Regions from separate parts of the Massilia luteola genome, predicted to be linked through region 1. Evidence: predicted binding sites of a transcription regulator. Region 1 holds the regulator's gene; the other holds the start of a gene.
The links. The regulator NrdR, encoded in region 1, represses ribonucleotide reductase genes. The targets are predictions, from matches to a motif close to CACNANATNTNGTG.

Region 1 (9,959 bases):
CAGCCGGCGGGGCTGCCTGGGCGACCGGCTTTTCTTCAACTTTCGGGGCTTCCTGCAGCTTGGTCGACGAGCATGCCGACAGCAGGGCCGCGGCAGCAACGATGAACGCTACACTTTTTGCATTACGCATGGTTTTTCTCCTGGTCAAAAAATTTTACTTCATAAACGGGCCCCAGCTGGGCTCCCGAATGTTTCCCGCTTGGGTGGTCAAGCGTTGCTTGACGCGCCCGTCGACCGACACCACGGCAAGCGCGGTACGGCCGCCACCCCTGGTCGCATACATGATGTATTTGCCGTTCGGCGAAAAACTCGGTTCGGTGGCCCCATCGGCCAAGCGCTGTTCCTGGCCGGAGGCCAGGTCCATCGCATACAGAGAAAAACCCCCATCGCGTTGCGAAATCCACGCCAGCGTCTTGCCGTCCGGGGATAAACGAGGGCTGATATTGTAGTTGCCATTGAACGTGACGCGGGTCGCCTGCCCGCCGTTCACGCTCATTTTGTAGATTTGCGGACCGCCGCTGCGGTCGCTGGTGAAATAAATGGTCTGGCCGTCGGCCGCGAAGCGCGGCTCGGTATCGATGCCGTTGCTGTTCGACACGCGGCGCAGGCCGCTGCCGTCGGCGTTCACGACCCAGACCTGCGTATTGCCGGTCTTCGACAGGGCGAGAGCCAGCTTCGTGCCGTCCGGCGACCAGGCCGGCGCCGAATTATTGCCCTTTTCGTTGGCGATGACGGTGCGCTGGCCCGTCACCAGGTTCTGCACGTAGATCACCGGCTTGCGCAGTTCGAACGACACGTAGGCGACCTTGGTGCCGTCCGGCGACCACGACGGCGAGATGATCGGCTCGCGGCCGTGGGCGGCGACCTGTTCGCCTTCGCCGTCCGCGTCGGCCACGACGAGCTTGTAGTCGTGCGCGGCCGGGTCCTGCTTGACGTAGGTGATGCGGGTCGAGAAGATGCCGCGCACGCCGGTCAGCTTTTCGTAGACGTCGTCGGCGATGCGGTGCGCCTCCAGGCGCGTATTGCGCGCGGTGACGGCATCCGACAGTTGCGACAACTGCGCCTGCTTGACGGTGTCGAGCAGCTTATAGCGCACCTGGAAGCGGCCGTCCGCGAGACGCTGCACCGAGCCCACGACGAGCGCGTCGGCACCGCTGGCCTTGAACGCGGCCAGGTCGATGTTGGCGGTATCGGAAATGGGCTGGTGCGCGTCGATGACCCTGAACACGCCGCTGCGCTCGAGGTCGGCGCGGACGATCGCGGAGACTTGTTGGGGCGCCACCGACTCATCGGCGAACGCCGCGACTGCGACCGGGATCTGGTTGCTGCCCACACCGGCGATTTCGACTTTCAGCTGGGCATGTGCGGCCACGCCCATCAGGAGGGAGGCCGAAAATAGCAGGGTATGTAGTTTCTTCATGTTTCTCTCAGCAATGGTTAAGGAACGCGATCACTGCAGGTCCTTCATATGGAACTCGATCACGAGGGAACGCTCTACCGTACCATCTTTCTTCTTTGGCAGTGGGGACGATTTGGTGATGCCTTTTTCGACCGCGTCGTCGAATGAAGGCACGCCACTGCTCTTGATCTTCCTGACCGAAATGATCTCGCCGGTCGGCAGCTGTTCGACGCGGAACGTCGCCGTCGGATTGCCCGGTTCTTCCAGGCTGCCGGCGTACGACGTGTTGCCCTTCACCTTGGCCGTGATGGCCGCGGAATAGCCCTTGTCGCTGCGCGGTGCCGTCGATTTCTCGGCCGTGCCGGTACTGGTCGGCGTGCCGGCCGCGCCCGTGATGCGGCGCATCTCGTCGGCACGGGCGGCATCCAGTTTCTTCTGTTCCGCGGCGGCCTTTTTCTTCTTGTCGGCTTCCTCTTTCTTTTTCTTTTCCGCTTCGTCTTTTTTCTTCTTCTCGGCTTCTTTCTTTTCAGCGTCGGCCTGTGCTTTCTTCTCGGCCTGCTCGCGTTCCTTCTTCTCGGCCAGCGCCTTCGCTTTCTTTTCGTCCGCGCGCTTTTGCTCCGCGAGTTCGCGCTCCTGGCGCTCGTCTTCGAGCTGCTTGCGTTTCAATTCTTCCTTGCGCTTCTTCTCGCGTTCGAGGGCGATGTCCGGCTGCTTCGGCTGCGGCTGTTCGACGGCGGGCGGCGGCTCCACGGCTTTCGGCGTGGGCTGGGGCGGCGGTGTTTCCGGTTCCGGCTCCGGTGCGGGAGGCGTGGGCGGCGGGGCTGCCGTCTGCGTCGTCACGTCCCAGATCTCCGCCTCGACGGCGACGGGCGCGTTGTTCTGCCAGTGGATGCCGATCCACAGGAAGGCCAGCAACAGGGCGTGCACGCCCACCGCCAGGCCGATGGCCGGCCAGCGGTTCGGTTCAGGCGGCACGTGATAAGGCGCGCCGTTGCCGTTGCCGTTGCCGATGCTGTTCTGCTTCGTCGCTGACATCAGTTCTTCTTCACTTCGTGGCCAGTCCGACGCGGGTGATGCCCATCTTCTTGGCTTCGGAAATCAGCTGGATCACGTCGTCGTATTTGCTGTCGCGGTCGCCGGCGATCAAGACCGGATAATCCGGATGCTCGGCGTGGATGTCGCGCAGGCGCGTGACGAGCGTCGAGCGGCTCGACACGTCTTCCAGCGGTTGCGGATTCTTGCCGGTGATGCCGATCTGCAGCTGGCCCTTGTCCTTGACCGCGATCTGGATATAGTCGTCCGGCGGCTGGGTGGAACGCTCGGCGCTGGGCAGCTTGATCTCGCTCGGGTTCTGCGTCGGCGGCACCGCCATGAAGATGATGAGCAGCACCAGCATCACGTCGATGTACGGCACGACGTTGATCTCGGACTTGAGCTTGCGCCGGTTGCCCCGCAGGCTGCTGTTGAAGGCCATGTCGACTCCTCTTGCGGCGATCAGCGCGACTGACGCTGCAGGATGTTCGAAAATTCCTCGACGAAGCTTTCGAAGCGGATCGCGAGGCGGTCGATGTCGTGGGTGAAGCGGTTGTACGCCACGACGGCCGGAATGGCCGCGAACAGGCCGATGGCGGTGGCGATCAGCGCTTCCGCGATGCCCGGCGCGACCGTGGCCAGCGTCGCCTGTTGCACGTTCGCCAGGCCGCGGAACGCGTTCATGATGCCCCACACGGTGCCCAGCAGGCCGATGTACGGCGAGACGGAGCCGACGGAGGCCAGGAAGTTCAGGTGCGTGTCCATCTGGTCCAGCTCGCGGTGGAAGGCGGCGCGCATCGCGCGGCGGGCGCCATCCAGCACGGCGCCCATGTCGAGCGCATCGCGCGATGCCTGCTTGCCCTTGATGAATTCGCCCATGCCCGCTTCGAAGATGCGGGCCAGCGGACCGCTCTGGTCGCGCTGGCTGCTGGCGCTCTGGTGCAGCGTGTGCAGGTTGCCGCCGGCCCAGAAGCTGCGCTCGAACTGCTCCGTCTGGCGGCGCGCGGCGCGGATCGCGAACAGTTTGCGGAAGATATACGTCCAGCTGGTAAGGGAAACCGCGAACAGCAGTGCCATGAGCAACTGCACCACCACGTGGGCGTGGCGGATCAGTTCAATGAATGAGAGGTCTTGGACTGCGTTCATTGGGTATATGTTTGGTCAAATGAATTGTCAGGCGGCACGCATTTTAGCAGCGGCGGGGGCGGGAAGGGAACGGGGGCGTAGCGTTGAGGCGTCCACGCAACCGACTTTCACGTCGGCGCTGGAGAGTAATGTATCGCCGCGCCAGGCATGCTGGGCGAATTGCACGGAGGCGCGGCCGAGCTTTTCCACGCTCAAGGTCAGCTTCACTTCATCGTCCAGGCGCGCGGACGCGAGATAATCGACGCTGGCGCTGCGCACGACGAAGATCGCGCCTTCCCGGTCGCGCAAGGTTTGCTGATCGATGCCGAGCGAACGCAGCCATTCGGTGCGCGCACGTTCGTAGAACTTCAGGTAATTGGCGTAGAACACGATGCCGCCGGCGTCCGTATCTTCGTAATAGACCCGAACCGTCCAGGTGAAAACTGAAGGCATTTCAGCTGCCATAAATGAAAATGGGAAACATTTTACGCCATTTTTACCCGCCATACGTGCGCCAGGATACATATACACGGGCATACGCGGCCGACGGTCCGGTGGCTGAGCCGTCGAAACAGGGTATGAGATACCAATGGCTCATGCCAAGCCGGCAACTGTAACACTTTTCCACTACGGATGGCGCCGCTGTTACAAAGAGAAAACAATTCGTTCGCCGGCCGGCCGATTGCCGCGATGTAAAGTCGACAAACCGGGTCAATTCGGGGTCAGAGCCCTTTTTTGGGCAATTGCCCAAAAAAGGGCTCTGACCCGGTTCCCCCTACCCCCGTTTCCGGCCCGGTTTTCAGTCCTGGTTACGCTTGATGGTGAGCGGACCGTAGCCCTGGCAGGTCGGCATCATTTCGATCTGGTTGATGTTGACGTGCGGCGGCAGGGAGGCGACCCAGTAGGCGGTCGCAGCGATGTCCTCGGCGGTCAGCGGCTGCGTGCCTTCGTAGACTTTCGCGGCGGCCGCGTCGTCTTTCAGGCGCACGTTCGAGAATTCCGTCCCGCCGCACAGGCCCGGCGCCAGGTTGGTGGCGCGCACGCCGGTGCCGACGAGGTCGGCGCGCAGGTTCAGCGTGAACTGCTCGACGAACGCCTTGGTGGCACCGTACACGTTCCCGCCAGGATAAGGCGTGCGCCCGGCAACGGAGCCGATGTTGATGACGAGGCCGCTGCCGCGCTCGACCATCGCCGGCAGCAGGGCGTGCGTCATCGTGACGAGGCCCTTGATGTTCGTGGCGATCATCGTTTCCCAGTCTTCCAGCGGCACTTCGTGCGCAGGCTTCGTGTTCAGCGCCAGGCCGGCATTGTTGATCAGCACGTCGATCTGGCGCCAGGACTGCGGCAGCATCGACAGCGCTTCTTCGATCGACGCCTTGTCGGTCACGTCCATCGCGATCGGCAGCGCCGATTCGCCCAGCTCCCTCGCCAGGGCATCGAGGCGCTCCTTGCGGCGCGCCGCCAGCACCACCTGGTGGCCGTTCTTGACGAAAGTGCGCGCCATGGCGGCGCCGAATCCGGCCGATGCGCCGGTGATGAAAACGATCATGATGGTTGCCTGGCAGGGTGGTAACTGCAGGATTGTAGCTGAAATGACCATACAGGGCAGCGGCCATCCCAGAGTTGCCAGGGCGCCATCGGTTTCCTTGCTTACCAGCCGCACAATCCCGTACAATCGGGAGTTCCATTTACATACATCTCACGTAACTGGCGAAAACCGTGCGCTGCCGTCCGATCAGGAGCGATCGGACTGCCGGTGCGTGGCGAAGGTGGGCACCCACCGGGGAACGTGAGATTTATTTCACTTGCCGTTCGCCTGGGCAGCCACCGACTGGTACGCGTCTGTATCGCGGCTGCCTTGCGTTCTCCGGCTCCCGCCCCATTTAGCGCCGACCGTTGCCTGGTTCTCTTATCGATTGGAGTTTTTTCATGTTTGCAAAAGATCATACGCTCGCCAAGGTTGACCCGGATCTGTGGGATGCGATTCAGAAGGAAAACAAGCGCCAGCAGGACCACATCGAGCTGATCGCATCCGAAAACTACACGTCGCCGGCCGTGATGCAGGCCCAGGGCTCGCAGCTGACCAACAAGTACGCCGAAGGCTATCCGGGCAAGCGCTACTACGGCGGCTGCGAATACGTCGACGTCGCCGAGCAACTGGCGATCGACCGCGTCAAGCAGCTGTTCGGCGCCGAAGCCGCGAACGTCCAGCCGAATTCGGGCTCGCAGGCAAACCAGGGCGTGTTCTTCGCGATGCTCAAGCCGGGCGACACGATCATGGGCATGTCGCTGGCCGAAGGCGGCCACCTGACCCACGGCATGGCGCTGAACATGTCGGGCAAGTGGTTCAACGTGATCTCCTACGGCCTGACCGAGCAGGAAGACATCGACTACGAGCAGATGGAGCGCCTGGCGCGCGAGCACAAGCCGAAACTGATCATCGCCGGCGCGTCCGCGTTCGCCCTGCGCATCGACTTCGAGCGCTTCGCCCGCATCGCCAAGGAAGTCGGCGCCTACTTCATGGTCGACATGGCCCACTACGCCGGCCTGATCGCCGCCGGCGAATACCCGAACCCGGTGCCGCACGCCGACTTCGTCACGTCGACGACGCACAAATCGCTGCGCGGCCCGCGCGGCGGCATCATCCTGATGAAGGCCGAGCACGAGAAGGCCATCAACTCGGCCATCTTCCCGGGCATCCAGGGCGGCCCGCTGATGCATGTGATCGCAGGCAAGGCGGTCGCCTTCAAGGAAGCGCTGACGCCTGAATTCAAGGCCTACCAGCAGCAGGTCGTCAAGAACGCCAAGGCACTGGCCGATACGCTGACCGCGCGCGGCCTGCGCATCGTGTCGGGCCGTACCGAGTCGCACGTGATGCTGGTCGACCTGCGTTCGAAGGGCCTGACCGGCAAGGAAGCGGAAGCCATCCTGGGCCAGGCGCACATGACCTGCAACAAGAACGGCATCCCGAACGACCCGCAGAAGCCGTTCGTGACGTCGGGCATCCGCCTGGGCAGCCCGGCGTTCACGACGCGCGGCTTCAAGGAAGAGGACGCCGTCAAGGTCGGCAACCTGATCGCCGACGTGCTGGACAACCCGCATGACGCCGCGACCATCGACCGCGTCAAGGCGGAAGTCAAGCAACTGACCGACAAATACCCGGTCTACGAAGCGTAAGTAAAACGGTCCCGGTACGCCCGCGCGGCGTGCCGGGATGTCCAGCAGTATTTCGAGCAGTAGCCGGCCCATGAAATGTCCGTTCTGTCAGCATGACGACACCCAGGTCCTCGATACCCGCGTATCCGAGGAAGGCGACGCCATCCGGCGCCGGCGCCGCTGCGCCCAATGCGACAAGCGCTTCACGACTTACGAACGCATCGAGCTGTCGATGCCGTTCATCGTCAAGAAGAACGGCAGCCGCACCGAATTCGAATCCTCCAAGCTGCGCGGCAGCCTCATGCTGGCGCTGCGCAAGCGCCCCGTGGCGGCCGAGGCGATCGACCGCGCCGTCGCGTCGATCGAAGAAAAACTCCTCACCAGCGGGCGGCGCGAAGTCGATACCGGCCATGTCGGCGAACTGGTGATGCAGGAACTCAAGCGCCTCGACAAGATCGCCTACATCCGCTTCGCGTCCGTCTACAAGAACTTCGAAGACCTGGCCGAGTTCCAGGAAGCGATTGCCGAAGTCGGCCAGCCGCGCAAATAATCGCGCAAACAAGCGCGTCCTTTTTCCCCGTTTTTAGTTGCATCCGCACGGTTGAGCCACCACACGGCTTGCCCGGGCTCGACTGTTACCTTTTCAGTTTCGAAAACGAAGAAGCTGGAGGCCGTCGATGCTGTCGGGTTCGTCATTGCGCGCACATGCCGGGTTCACGCTCGTCGAAGTGCTCGTCGCCCTGTTCGTGGTGGCGCTCGGCATTGCCGGCGCGGCCGCACTGCAGATGCTGGCGGTCCGCTCCGGACGCGACGCCGAGCACCTGGCCGACGCTGCCCGGCTGGCCCGGTCGCTCGCGGAGCGCATGCGCGCGAATCCCCACGCGCTGGCGCTGCCCGACGCCGACGATCCCTATCTCCAGCTCGATTACGACGCCGCGGGCGGCGCGCCGGCACCGTCGACGCAGTGCTATGCGGACACCGCATGCGATGCCGACGACCTGGCGCGCTTCGACCTGTTCGAGGTGTCCGCCGCCGTGGCGGCCGGCTTCCCCGGCGGCCGTATCCGCGTGTGTCGCGATGCCGGACCGCTTGGCGCGGCCGGGTTGCCGGCCTGGTCGTGTGACGATGACGCCGGGGCGCCGCTCGTCGTCAAGCTCGGCTGGCGCGCGCAGGGCGACGCGGCGACGGGCGCGCCCAAGCTGATGTTGCCGCTGGCGGGAGCGGCGCCGTGAGACGCCCCGTGAGACGCCTCGTCCGTCACGGCGGCATGACGCTGGCCGAGTTGATGGTGGCGCTGGCCATCGGCCTCGGTGTCGTGCTTGCGGCCGGACGCCTGCTCGTGTTGGCGAACGGCGCCTACGCGGCGCAGGTCGAATCGGCCGGCGTCGAGGATGGCGGGCGGTTCGCCATCGACCTCATCGGCCGCGCCGTGCGCCAGGCGGGCGCGTTCGACGTCGCGACGCTCGCCGATCCCGCGGCGGACGCGGCGTCGGCGCGCCTGGCCGGGCTGGACGCGCGCACGCTGTCCCGCACGACGCCGGGCATCGCCGATCCGCTCGCGGCCGCCGTCAACGGCAGCGACGTGCTGGCCGTCCGTTTTCCCGGCGCGGACGACGGCAGCGCCGTCGACTGCGCCGGCTTCCCCGCCGCCGCGGGCGAGGAGGGCTGGAGCATTTTCTATGTGGCCCGCAACAGCGAAGGCGAGGCCGAACTGCGCTGCAAATATCGCGGCGCCGCCGACTGGAGCGCGGACGCGCTGGTGACCGGCGTGGACGGCTTCCAGGTCCTGTACGGCATCGACACGGACGACCCGCCCGATGGCGTCGCCAACCGCTACGTGAACGCGGCCGCGGTCGGTGCGCTCGATGCCGGGCTGGGCGCGGCGGAGTTCAACCGCCGGACCCACTGGAAACGGATCGTCGCCGTACGCGTCGGCCTGCTGCTGCACGGGAGCCGGCCCACGCGCGTGGAGCCCGGCAGCGCGCGCCATGACCTGCTCGGCGCGGGCTATGCGGATGCCGCCGGCGGCGACGACCTGGGCAGTTCGCTGGACGAGGCCGGCATGACACCCGACCTGCGGCGGCGCGAGCGGCGGCTGTTCATGTTCACGGTCGCATTGCCGGCGCCGCCGTCATGAAGCCGGCGCACACGCAACGTCACGGTCGCGTTGTCCGCGCCGCGGTCGCGACGCCGTCACCCATGCAACGTCACGGTCGCGTTGTCCGCGCCGCGGTCGCGACGCCGTCGCCCATGCAATGTCACGGTCGCATTGCCCGCGCCGCGGTCATGACGCCGTCGCCCACGCCACGCGGGCTGGCCCTTGTCTGCGCGCTGATGCTGATGCTCGCGACGATGGTGATCGGCGTGGCCGTCGCGCGCGGCGCCTTCGTCCTCCTGGCCGCGGCGCACAACGAACGCGACCGCGACCTGGCGCAGGCCGCGGCCGAGGCGGCCCTGCGCGATGCCGAGCACGATATCGCCGGCACGGCCGATGCGCCGCCGGACCGCGCCGCCCATTTCGGGCCGGCAGGCGCCGCCGCCTTCGTCGACGGCTGCGGGCGCGGCGCGGACGATCTCGGCCTGTGCCTGGCCAGGGCGCCGCCCGCCTGGCAAACGCTCGACCTGGCGGCCGGGGACAATCCGGCGCTCGTGCCGTACGGCCACTTCACGGGGGCTGTGCTCGCGGTCGGCCGCGGCATGCTGCCGGCACGGCTGCCGGCCTACGTCATCGAGCGGATCGCGCCGCCCGGTGCCACGGCGCAGCAGGGCAGCTTTTACCGCATCACGGCGATCGGCTTCGGCACGCGGGCATCGACGCGGGTCGTGCTGCAGTCGCTGTACCGGTTGCCGCCGCCGGCGTCGGCCCCACCGGATGATGGCGATGGGCACGGCCACGGCCACACAGGCGGTGACGACGGCGCTAACGGAGATGGCAACGGAGATGGCAACGGAGACGGCAACGGAGACGATCACGGCAATGGCAACCATTCCCCAACCCGGCCGCCAGGGCGGCAACTCCCCGCCGGCCGGATCGGCTGGCGCGACATCGCGAACTGGGCCGAGCTGCATGCCCATGCCCGACCGTGACGGCGGCGGCTTCACCCTGGTCGAACTGATGATCGTCGTGGCCATCGTCGGCATCCTCGGCACGCTCGCGTATCCGACGTACGCCGGCTACATCGTGCGCACCCGGCGCACCGAGGGGCAGGTGGCGCTGATCGAGACCATGCAGCGACAGGAGCGTTAC
Region 2 (9,959 bases), on a different contig from region 1:
CCGCAGTCGTCGCAGGCGATCAACAAGGGATACGGCGTCGAGGTCATGAAGCCGTACGACACCCCGATCGGCGAGCCGATACGGACGATGGTCATGACCGAGAAATTCCACGACACGAAGCATGCGGTGGCCGAGAAATTCATGCGCTGCTTCGTGATGGCCACGAGCGCCTTCATCCGCGACCGCGCGCTGGCCGAGAAGTACGTGCGCGACGTCGTGTTCAAGGGCCAGATCACCAAGGACGATTTCGACGACGCGATCAGCAATTCGCCGTACACCTACGACATCACGCCGGAGCATATCCAGATCACGACGGACCTCATGGTCAAGACGGGCGTCGGGCGGATGTCCAAGCCGCCCGTGGCGAAGCAGTGGGTCAAGACGGATCTGCTGGATGAGGCCAAGAAAAGCCTGAATATCAAGTAGACCTTTGGTGGGCACGGGGTGCCCACCCGACGGCCGATTTACAGGGTGGGCGGCCCCCGCCCGCGCGGATCACGCAAGGAGCGGAGATGGCAAAACGCAGGTGGCAGGACATCGCAATCGGCCTGGTCGTGCCGGTCGTCGCGATCGCGATCTGGCAGTTGGTGGTCAGCAGGGGATGGGTCAACGAGCACGTCCTGCCGTCGCCGCTGCAGGTGTGGCGCAAGTGGGTCGCCTACCTGCTGCCGCTGCAGGACTTCGCCACCTGGCACGAGGCCAACGGCGGCGGGCGTCTCGCATGGATGGTCTCCGGCGAATTGCTCACCGACGCCGTCGGCAGCCTGTACCGCGTGTTCGTCGGCTTCCTCGTCGGCGCCGCGCTGGCGTTGCCGGTCGGCCTCGCCATGGGCGCGAGCCGCATCGCGCATGCCTGGCTGAATCCCTTGTTCCAGCTGCTGCGGCCCATTCCGCCCATCGCCTACATCCCGATGTCGATGCTGTGGTTCGGCCTCGGCAACCCGCCGGCCATCTTCCTCATCGCGCTGGGCGCTTTTTTTCCCGTGCTGATGAATACGATCGCGGGCGTGCGCCAGGTCGACGGCATCTACCTGCGCGCGGCGCGCAACCTGGGCGCCAGCGGGACGACGATGTTCCTGCGCGTGATCCTGCCGGCGGCCGTGCCGTACATTCTGACCGGCATGCGGATCGGCATCGGCACGGCGTTCATCGTCGTGATCGTGGCCGAGATGATCGCCGTGAACAACGGCCTCGGTTTCCGCATCTCGGAGGCGCGCGAGTACTTCTTGTCGGACAAGATCATCGCCGGCATGATCACGATCGGCATCCTCGGGCTGGCGATCGACGTCGGCATGAATAAACTGAACAACTACCTGCTGCGCTGGCACCGCGGCCTGGAGCACTGACATGACCGCCCCTGACGCAAGAGCCCACCTCGTCATCGCCAACGTCAGCAAAGTGTTCGACGGCGACGGCCGCAAGATGGTCGCGCTGCAGGACATCAGCCTCGAGATCCCGCACGGCCAGTTCGTCTGCCTGCTGGGGCCTTCCGGCTGCGGCAAGTCGACGCTGCTGAACGCCATCGCCGGCTTCGCGCCGCCGACGTCGGGCCGCGTGCTGGCCGACGGCGTGCCGGTCGCCGGACCCGGGCCGCAGCGGGGCATGGTGTTCCAGGAATACGCGCTGTTCCCGTGGATGACGGTGGAGCAGAACGTCGGCTTCGGCCTGGAGATCAAGGGCATGGCGCGCGCGCAGATCGCGGCGCGCGTGGCCGAACTGTTGAAACTCCTGTCGCTGGAAGACTTCGCGAAACGCTATCCGAAAGACCTGTCCGGCGGCATGCGCCAGCGCGTGGCGATCGCGCGCGTGCTGGCGCTGGATTCGCCGATCATGCTGATGGACGAGCCGTTCGGCGCGCTCGACGCCCTCACGCGGCGCAACCTGCAGGACGAGCTGCTGCGCCTGTGGGCGGAATTCAGGAAGACCGTCATCTTCGTCACGCACAGCATCGAGGAAGCGATCTACCTCGCCGACCGCATCGTCGTGATGACGTACCGGCCCGGCACCATCAAGCGCGACTTGCTCGTCGAGCTGCCGCGCCTGCGCGATCCGGCGGCGCCCGAATTCAATGCGCTCAAGCGCGAACTGGGGCTGATGGTGATGGAAGAGCAGCAGCGCCACCACGATGCCGAGATCAAGGCCGCCGCCGTCGATTGAGGCCACGTCATTTGAAACGTCGTCCTCGCGCAGGCGTGGACCCAAGTTCGTTGCGGACCACGGGCAATACCATCGCCGTTCACGCAAAATTGGGTTCCCGCCTTCGCGGGAACGACGGCATTTGGTGACCCGATTATCCCTTTGACAACCCAACCCTCCCCATCGGGATGGTGTAGACTCGCGCGTATGCAACTCACCCTATTTATCGCCGCGGCCATCCTGTACGCGGTATGCGCCCTGCTGCCGTCGCGGCAGGGCTCGGCCATTTCGGCCGTGACTTTTGTCGCCTGGGCCGTGCATGGCACGGCGCTGTGGCCGGACATCGTGACGAACGGCACGCTGCGCGTCGGCTTCGCCTTCATGCTGTCGACCGCGCTGTGGATTTCCGTCGCCGCCTACTGGATCGAAAACCGCAACTTCGCGCTGGACGGCATGCGCCGCATGGTGATGCCGTTCGCGGCCGTCGCGGCGATCCTGCCGCCGCTGTTCCCCGGCAACCTGATGCCCGTGCAGGACCAGTCGCCCGCGTTCGGCTGGCACGTGGCCGTGGCCGTGTCGGCATACAGTACGCTCACGATCGCCGCCTTCCACGCCGTGCTGATGGCGCTGCAGGAGGCGCGCCTGCACGCGAAGAACGCGAAGAAGGGCTGGCTGGGAGGCGCGATCGACCAGCTGCCGGCGCTGCTGACCATGGAGCGCCTGCTGTTCCGCATGATCGGCATCGGTTTCATCCTGCTCAGTCTCACCGTCCTGTCGGGCATCGTGTTCTCCGAACAGCTGTTCGGCCGCGCGCTGCGCTGGGACCATAAAAACGTGTTCGCGCTGCTGTCGTGGGTCCTGTTCGCCGCGCTGCTGGCCGGACGCCGCTGGCGCGGCTGGCGCGGCAAGACCGCGCTGCGCTTCACGCTGGCGGGATTCGCCACCCTGGCGCTGGCGTATGTCGGCAGCCGTTTCGTTTTTGAAGTCGTTCTGCACCGGGGGTTCGTATGACGCGACTGCTTTTCTGGATTGCGCTCGTCATCCTCGTGGTGATGGCGGTGCGCAGCAAGGTGCGCGCGGCGATGACGCGCGCGCAAGGTCCGGCCGCCGGGCCGGCACCGGGTCCCGCCGGCGGCGAGGCGAAAGCCTGGCGCCGCGTCGCGGACAAGCCGGAAGCGATGGCCTGCTGCGCCCATTGCGGCATCTATTTCCCATCGTCGGAGGCCGTGCGGGCCGATGGCCGCGATTACTGCGGCACGGCGCACGCGCGCGAGGCGCACCCGCAGGCCAGGTAAGCCGCCGCATGGCGCCCTGGCTGCCCTTTTCCGCCGAGTCGCGCTCGACGTTCTGGCGCTCGCTGCAGACGCTCACGGTCACGCGCATCGTGATCGCGCTCGTGCTGCTGCTCTACCTGTCCGTGGACGTGCGCCACGGCCGCGTGGACGGCACCTTCTATGCCGAGACGTGCATCGCCTACGTGCTGGCGGCCCTGCTGTTCGCCTTCGTCGCCCAGCGCTGGCGCCGGCGCTTCCTGTGGCAGCTGTCGGTCCAGGTGGCCGTCGACATCGTCGCGATCTCGCTGCTGTACCTGGCCGCCGGCGGCATGCGCAGCGGCCTCGCGCTGCTGTATCTGTTCCCGCTGGCCGGCGCCGCGATCCTCGCGCCGTTGCTGGTGGCCCTGTTCTCGGCCGCGCTGGCGACGCTGTTCGTGCTGGCCGAAAGCACCTGGCAGATCTTCGTGCGCGCGAACGACCAGCCGCTGACCCAGGCCGGACTCACCGGCGCCGCGTTCTTCGCGGTGGTGCTGGTGGTGAACCGGCTGGCCGCGCGGCTCATCAAGCAGGAAGAACTGGCCGTGCGCCGCGGCGCCGACCTGCGCATCCAGCAGGCTATCTACCGCATCGTCGTGGACGACGTCGCCGACGGCATCCTCGTGCTCGGACGCGACGGCACCGTCTTCGGCGGCAACCCGGCGGCGCGGCGGATGCTCGGGCTGGAGACGCAGCCGGGCGAGGAGGGCAACGCCTTCCTGCTGACCGACCTGCCGGCGCTGGAACCGGTGGCGCAGCGTTTCGCGGCCTGGGCCGGCGGCAGCGCGGACGCGCCGGCCGCGGTGAAGGGGGGCTACGTCACGATCAAGCGCTGGCACGAGACGGAGGGGCAGGTCCGCGGCCGCCTCGACCAGCCGGTGCACCTCAAGCTGCGCTTCGCGCGGGTCGACACTCCGGAGGGGGCGGACGAGCGCAGCCTCGTGTTCCTGCAGGACGTGAGCGCCATCGAAAACCAGGCGCAGCAACTCAAGCTTGCGTCGATGGGGCGGCTGACGGCGAGCATCGCGCACGAGGTGAGGAATCCGCTGTCGGCGATCGGCCATGCGACGTCGCTGCTCGCGGAAGACCTGCACGGGCCGGCCGAGGTACGCCTGCTGCGCATCGTGAACGACAACGTGGCGCGCGTGAACCGCATGGTCGAGGACATCCTGAAACTGTCGCGCAAGGTGCAGCCGAACGGCACGCCCCTGGCGCTCGACGACTTCCTGCCGGAGCTGCGCGCCGAGTTCACGGAAATGCACGGCATGGCCGGTGATATAGTGTGGGTCGGGAGTGCGCACGGCCGCAGCGTGCGTTTCGACGGCCTGCACCTGCGCGAGGTGCTCGTGAATTTGCTCGGCAACGCGATCCGTTACGCGAGCGGCAAGCCGGCCAGCATCCGCGTGTGTCCGGTGCTCGACGCCACCGGCCGCATGGAATTGCACGTGCAGGACGACGGTCCCGGCATCACGCCGGAAGTGCGCGCCCACCTGTTCGAGCCGTTCTACACGACGTCGAGCAAGGGCACCGGCCTGGGCCTGTACCTGGCGCGCGAGCTGTGCCTGAACAACGGCGCGATGCTCGACTACGAATACCGCACCGAGGACGTGGGACCCGATCCGGCCGGCGGCACGGGCGAGGCCAGCGGGCGCTTCGTGATCACCTTCGCAGCATCAATCTAAGTCACGGAAAGATAGGCATGAGCTCACCCCGCATCCTGGTGGTCGACGACGAACCCGACCTGCGCGAGCTGCTCGAGATCACCCTGCTCAAGATGGGGCTCGACGTGGACAGCGCCGCGACCGTGCGCGAAGCGCGCGCGCTGCTCGGCCAGAAAACGTATGCGCTGGTGCTGACGGACATGCGCCTGCCCGACGGCCTGGGCCTGGAACTGGTGCGCGAGGTGGCGGCCAATCACAAGAGCACGCCCATCGCCGTGATCACCGCGTACGGCAGCGCCGAGAATGCCGTCGTGGCGCTGAAGGCCGGCGCGTTCGATTACGTGTCGAAGCCGGTCGTGCTGGACGACTTGCGCGCGATGGTGCGCGCGGCGTTGAAGCTGTCCGACCCGGCGGCCGCGCCGGCAGTCAGCCAGGGTGGCGGGACGTCGCGCCTGATCGGAGCGTCGCTCGCGATGCAGGCGCTGCGCGCGCAGATCGCACGGCTGGCGCGCTCGCAGGCGCCGATCGCCATCAACGGCGAATCCGGCAGCGGCAAGGAACTGGCGGCGCGCGAGATCCACGCCCAGAGCGCGCGCGCGGGCAAACCGTTCGTCGCCGTGAACTGCGGCGCGATTCCCGAGGCGCTGATGGAGGCCGAGTTCTTCGGCTACCGCAAGGGCGCCTTCACGGGCGCGAACGATGAGCGCGATGGCTTTTTCCAGGCCGCCAACGGGGGCACGCTGATGCTCGACGAGGTGGCCGACCTGCCGCTCGCGATGCAGGTCAAGCTGCTGCGCGCGATCCAGGAGCGGCGCGTGCGCAAGATCGGCGCCACGGTCGAGGAGCCGGTGGACGTGCGCATCATCAGCGCCACGCACAAGGACCTCGCGAAATGTGTCGAGGCGGGCGCGTTCCGCCAGGACCTGTTCTACCGCCTGAACGTCATCGAACTGACCCTGCCGCCGCTGCGCGAACGCCTGGACGACCTGCCGCTGCTCGTCGACGCCATCCTCGCGCGCCTGGCCGGTCCGGGCGGCGCGCGCCTCGGTGCCGGCGTGCTCGACGCGCTGCGCGGCTATGCTTTTCCGGGCAATGTGCGCGAACTGGAAAACGTGCTGGAACGCGCGCTCGCCTTCGCCGACGATGGCGTGATCGAGGCCGGCGACCTGCTGCTGAAAGGGGCGAAGCTGGGCGATGCGGCCGTGGTGCCGCAGGGCGGTGCCGTACCCGCTTCCGATGCGCACACGCCGGCCGCGGCGCCGCAAGAGGCAAGCGTCGTTACGCAGGCACCCGCCGCGCCACCATCACCGCCGCTGGCCGCCGACGCGCTGCCGAGCAACCTGCCGGACTACCTGAGCCAGGTCGAGCGCGACATCATCCTGCGTGCGCTGAACCAGACCCAGTTCAATCGCACGCAGGCCGCCGGCCTGCTCGGCATCAGCGTCCGCCAGCTCCGTTATCAGATGCAAAAACTGGACATCCAGGCGCCCGAACCCTGACCCGGCCGTGGTCTTTTCGCCAATGCAGCAAAGCCAAACGGGCCGATTTTGCACGAATAGTAAGCAGCGCAAAACGCGCCATAAAATCAATGTTAGCGCTTACTTCGCCGTGGAGGCTTCAAGTATCGGACCTGATCGATGTCAAGAAAAAAATCTTAGTAGCAGTGCTCTTAAAACTCGCGTACATCGACTACAATTAGGTCTGTAAGGCCGTTGTCTACTACATCTAGTGGTCAACGGCCTTAATGCCGAACAGGCTGAGTAGGGGCGCAACTGCGTTTTCTCAACATTGTTGCTCCTATTTTTTGTCGGCGAAAAGTTATCTAGTTGCCAATTTTTATGTATTGGCAGCTGTCCCTGGATCCTCTCCGAGGGGTCCATATCTACCAAATTCGAGAAGGCGCTGGCAGTTCGTAACGCCATGCTGGGAGGCTCAATGCAAACATCTTCGGACATTTCCATCAATCCGCACGTCGCAGCAGAAACGGCGGCCGGCAAGAGCGCGGCCGAGTTGGTCGCGAACAGCGACTACCGCATCATCCGCCGCAACGGCGCCGTGGTGCCGTTCGCGCCGAACAAGATCGCCGTCGCGGTGACCAAGGCCTTCCTCGCCGTGAACGGCGAACAGGGTCGCGAGTCGGCGCGCATCCGCGAACTGGTCGAGCAGCTGACGAACAACGTGGTCGCGGCGCTCGTGCGCCGCCAGCCGAACGGCGGTACCTTCCACATCGAGGATGTGCAGGACCAGGTGGAATTGTCCCTGATGCGTTCGGGCGAGCATGACGTCGCGCGCGAATACGTGCTGTACCGCGCCAAGCGCATGGAAGAGCGCCGCGCCGCCAAGGAAGCGGCGGGCACCACGCAGATCGCCACCCCGCAGTTCACCGTCGTCGACGCCGGCGTGCGCCGTCCGCTGGACATGAACGAAGTCGCGGCGCTGATCAATGCGGCCTGCGCCGGCCTGGAAAAGCACGTCGACGCCGACGCCATCCTGGCCGAGACGGTCAAGAACCTGTACGACGGCGTGCCGGTCGAGGAACTGCACAAGTCCGCGATCCTGGCCGCGCGCGCGCTGATGGAAAAAGACCCGGCGTACAGCCAGGTCACCGCGCGCATCCTGCTGCACACGATCCGCAAGGAAGTCTTCGGCAAGGAAGTGCCGCAGGCCGGCGCCGCCGCGGAATACATCACCTATTTCCCGCAATACGTCGCCAAGGGCATAGCCGCCGAGCTGCTGGACGAGGAGCTGGGCAAGTTCGACCTGCAGAAACTGGCGAAGGCGATCGTCGCCGACCGCGACCTGCAATTCGGCTATATCGGCCTGCAGACCCTGTACGACCGCTACTTCCTGCACATCCGCGACACCCGCATCGAGATGCCGCAGGCGTTCTACATGCGCGTCGCGATGGGCCTGGCCCTGCGCGAAGAAAACCGTGAAGCGCGCGCGATCGAGTTCTACAACCTGCTGTCGACGTTCGACTTCATGAGCTCGACCCCGACGCTGTTCAACTCGGGCACGCGCCGCTCGCAGCTGTCGTCGTGCTACCTCACCACCGTCGCCGACGACCTGGAAGGCATCTACGACGCCATCAAGGAAAACGCGCTGCTGTCGAAATTCGCCGGCGGCCTGGGTAACGACTGGACCCCGGTGCGCGCGCTGGGCTCGCGCATCAAGGGCACGAACGGCAAGTCGCAGGGCGTCGTGCCGTTCCTGAAGGTCGCGAACGACACCGCCGTCGCCGTCAACCAGGGCGGCAAGCGCAAGGGCGCCGTCTGCGCCTACCTGGAAACCTGGCACCTGGACATCGAGGAATTCCTCGACCTGCGCAAGAACACGGGCGACGACCGCCGCCGCACGCACGACATGAACACGGCGAACTGGATTCCCGACCTGTTCATGAAGCGCGTGATGGAAAAGGGCGAGTGGACCCTGCTGTCGCCGTCGGAAGCGCCGGACCTGCACGACAAGGTCGGCCGCGCGTTCGAGGAAGCCTACGTGAAGTACGAAGAGAAGGCCGCCCGCGGCGAGCTGACCGTGCACAAGAAGGTGCAGGCGCTCGACCTGTGGCGCAAGATGCTGTCGATGCTGTTCGAAACGGGCCACCCGTGGATCACGTTCAAGGATCCGTGCAACATCCGCTCGCCGCAGCAGCACGTGGGCGTCGTGCACTCGTCGAACCTGTGCACCGAGATCACGCTGAACACGAACGCCGACGAAATCGCCGTCTGCAACCTGGGCTCCGTGAACCTGCCGGCCCACATGAAGGGCGACGGCCTGGACGTGGTCAAACTGCAGAAGACCATCCGCACGGCGATGCGCATGCTCGACAACGTCATCGACATCAACTACTACGCCGTCGACAAGGCGCGCAATTCGAACCTGCGCCATCGTCCGGTCGGCCTGGGCATCATGGGTTACCAGGACTGCCTGCACATGATGCGCGTGCCGTTCGCATCGGAAAAGGCCGTCAAGTTCGCCGACAGCTCGATGGAAGCCGTCTGCTACTACGCCTACCTGGCGTCGACCGAGCTGGCCGAGGAACGCGGCCGCTACCAGTCGTACGAAGGTTCGCTGTGGGACCGCGGCATCCTGCCGCAGGACTCGATCAAGCTGCTGGCCGAAGAGCGCGGCGGCTACCTCGAGCAGGACGCATCCGAGTCGATGGACTGGAACATCGTCCGTAACCGCATCAAGCAGTTCGGCATGCGCAACTCGAACTGCGTGGCGATCGCGCCGACCGCGACCATCTCGAACATCATCGGCGTCTCGGCCTGCATCGAGCCGACGTTCCAGAACCTGTACGTGAAGTCGAACCTGTCGGGTGAATTCACCGAGATCAACGGCTACCTGGTGCGCGACCTGAAGGCGCGCGGCCTGTGGGACGAGGTCATGATCAACGACCTGAAATACTTCGACGGCTCGCTGTCGCGCATCGACCGCGTGCCGCAGGACCTGCGCGACATCTACGCCACCGCGTTCGAAGTCGAGCCGAAGTGGCTGGTGGAAGCCGCATCGCGCCGCCAGAAGTGGATCGACCAGGCCCAGTCGCTGAACATCTACATGGGCGGCGCCTCGGGCAAGAAGCTGGACGAGACCTATAAACTGGCCTGGCTGCGCGGCCTGAAGACGACCTATTACCTGCGCACGATCGCCGCGACGCACATGGAGAAGTCGACCACCCGTACCGGCGCGCTGAACGCCGTGGCGGTCGATGGCGGGCTGTCCGCAGCGGGTGCAGCAGCGGCGGCACCGGCGGCCGCGCCGGCCGCGAGCGCACCGGACGTCGTCGACGGCGCCGCGTGCTACCTGCGTCCGGGCGATGCGGGTTTTGATGAGTGCGAAGCCTGCCAGT

Region 2: a site for NrdR is predicted at 6,825-6,838, ahead of U9J41_RS13955 (ribonucleoside-diphosphate reductase subunit alpha). Genes of this name have one in related genera too.

What each region holds. Positions count from the first base shown of each region.
Region 1 covers NZ_JAXOFN010000004.1:11,318-21,276, reverse strand. The annotation lists gene pal (peptidoglycan-associated lipoprotein Pal) at 1-130, opposite strand, end outside; gene tolB (Tol-Pal system beta propeller repeat protein TolB) at 155-1,420, opposite strand; gene tolA (cell envelope integrity protein TolA) at 1,451-2,434, opposite strand; gene U9J41_RS06835 (biopolymer transporter ExbD) at 2,445-2,873, opposite strand; gene tolQ (protein TolQ) at 2,894-3,577, opposite strand; gene ybgC (tol-pal system-associated acyl-CoA thioesterase) at 3,605-4,009, opposite strand; gene U9J41_RS06820 (SDR family NAD(P)-dependent oxidoreductase) at 4,356-5,105, opposite strand; ZMP/ZTP riboswitch at 5,250-5,385, shown strand; gene glyA (serine hydroxymethyltransferase) at 5,486-6,733, shown strand; gene nrdR (transcriptional regulator NrdR) at 6,804-7,262, shown strand; gene pilV (type IV pilus modification protein PilV) at 7,390-7,944, shown strand; gene U9J41_RS06800 (PilW family protein) at 7,953-8,849, shown strand; gene U9J41_RS06795 (pilus assembly PilX family protein) at 8,963-9,799, shown strand; gene U9J41_RS06790 (type IV pilin protein) at 9,786-9,959, shown strand, end outside.
Region 2 covers NZ_JAXOFN010000012.1:31,228-41,186, forward strand. The annotation lists gene U9J41_RS13920 (ABC transporter substrate-binding protein) at 1-426, shown strand, start outside; gene U9J41_RS13925 (ABC transporter permease) at 513-1,346, shown strand; gene U9J41_RS13930 (ABC transporter ATP-binding protein) at 1,348-2,157, shown strand; gene U9J41_RS13935 (cytochrome C assembly family protein) at 2,344-3,147, shown strand; gene U9J41_RS13940 (PP0621 family protein) at 3,144-3,431, shown strand; gene U9J41_RS13945 (sensor histidine kinase) at 3,440-5,128, shown strand; gene U9J41_RS13950 (sigma-54-dependent transcriptional regulator) at 5,146-6,606, shown strand; gene U9J41_RS13955 (ribonucleoside-diphosphate reductase subunit alpha) at 7,043-9,959, shown strand, end outside.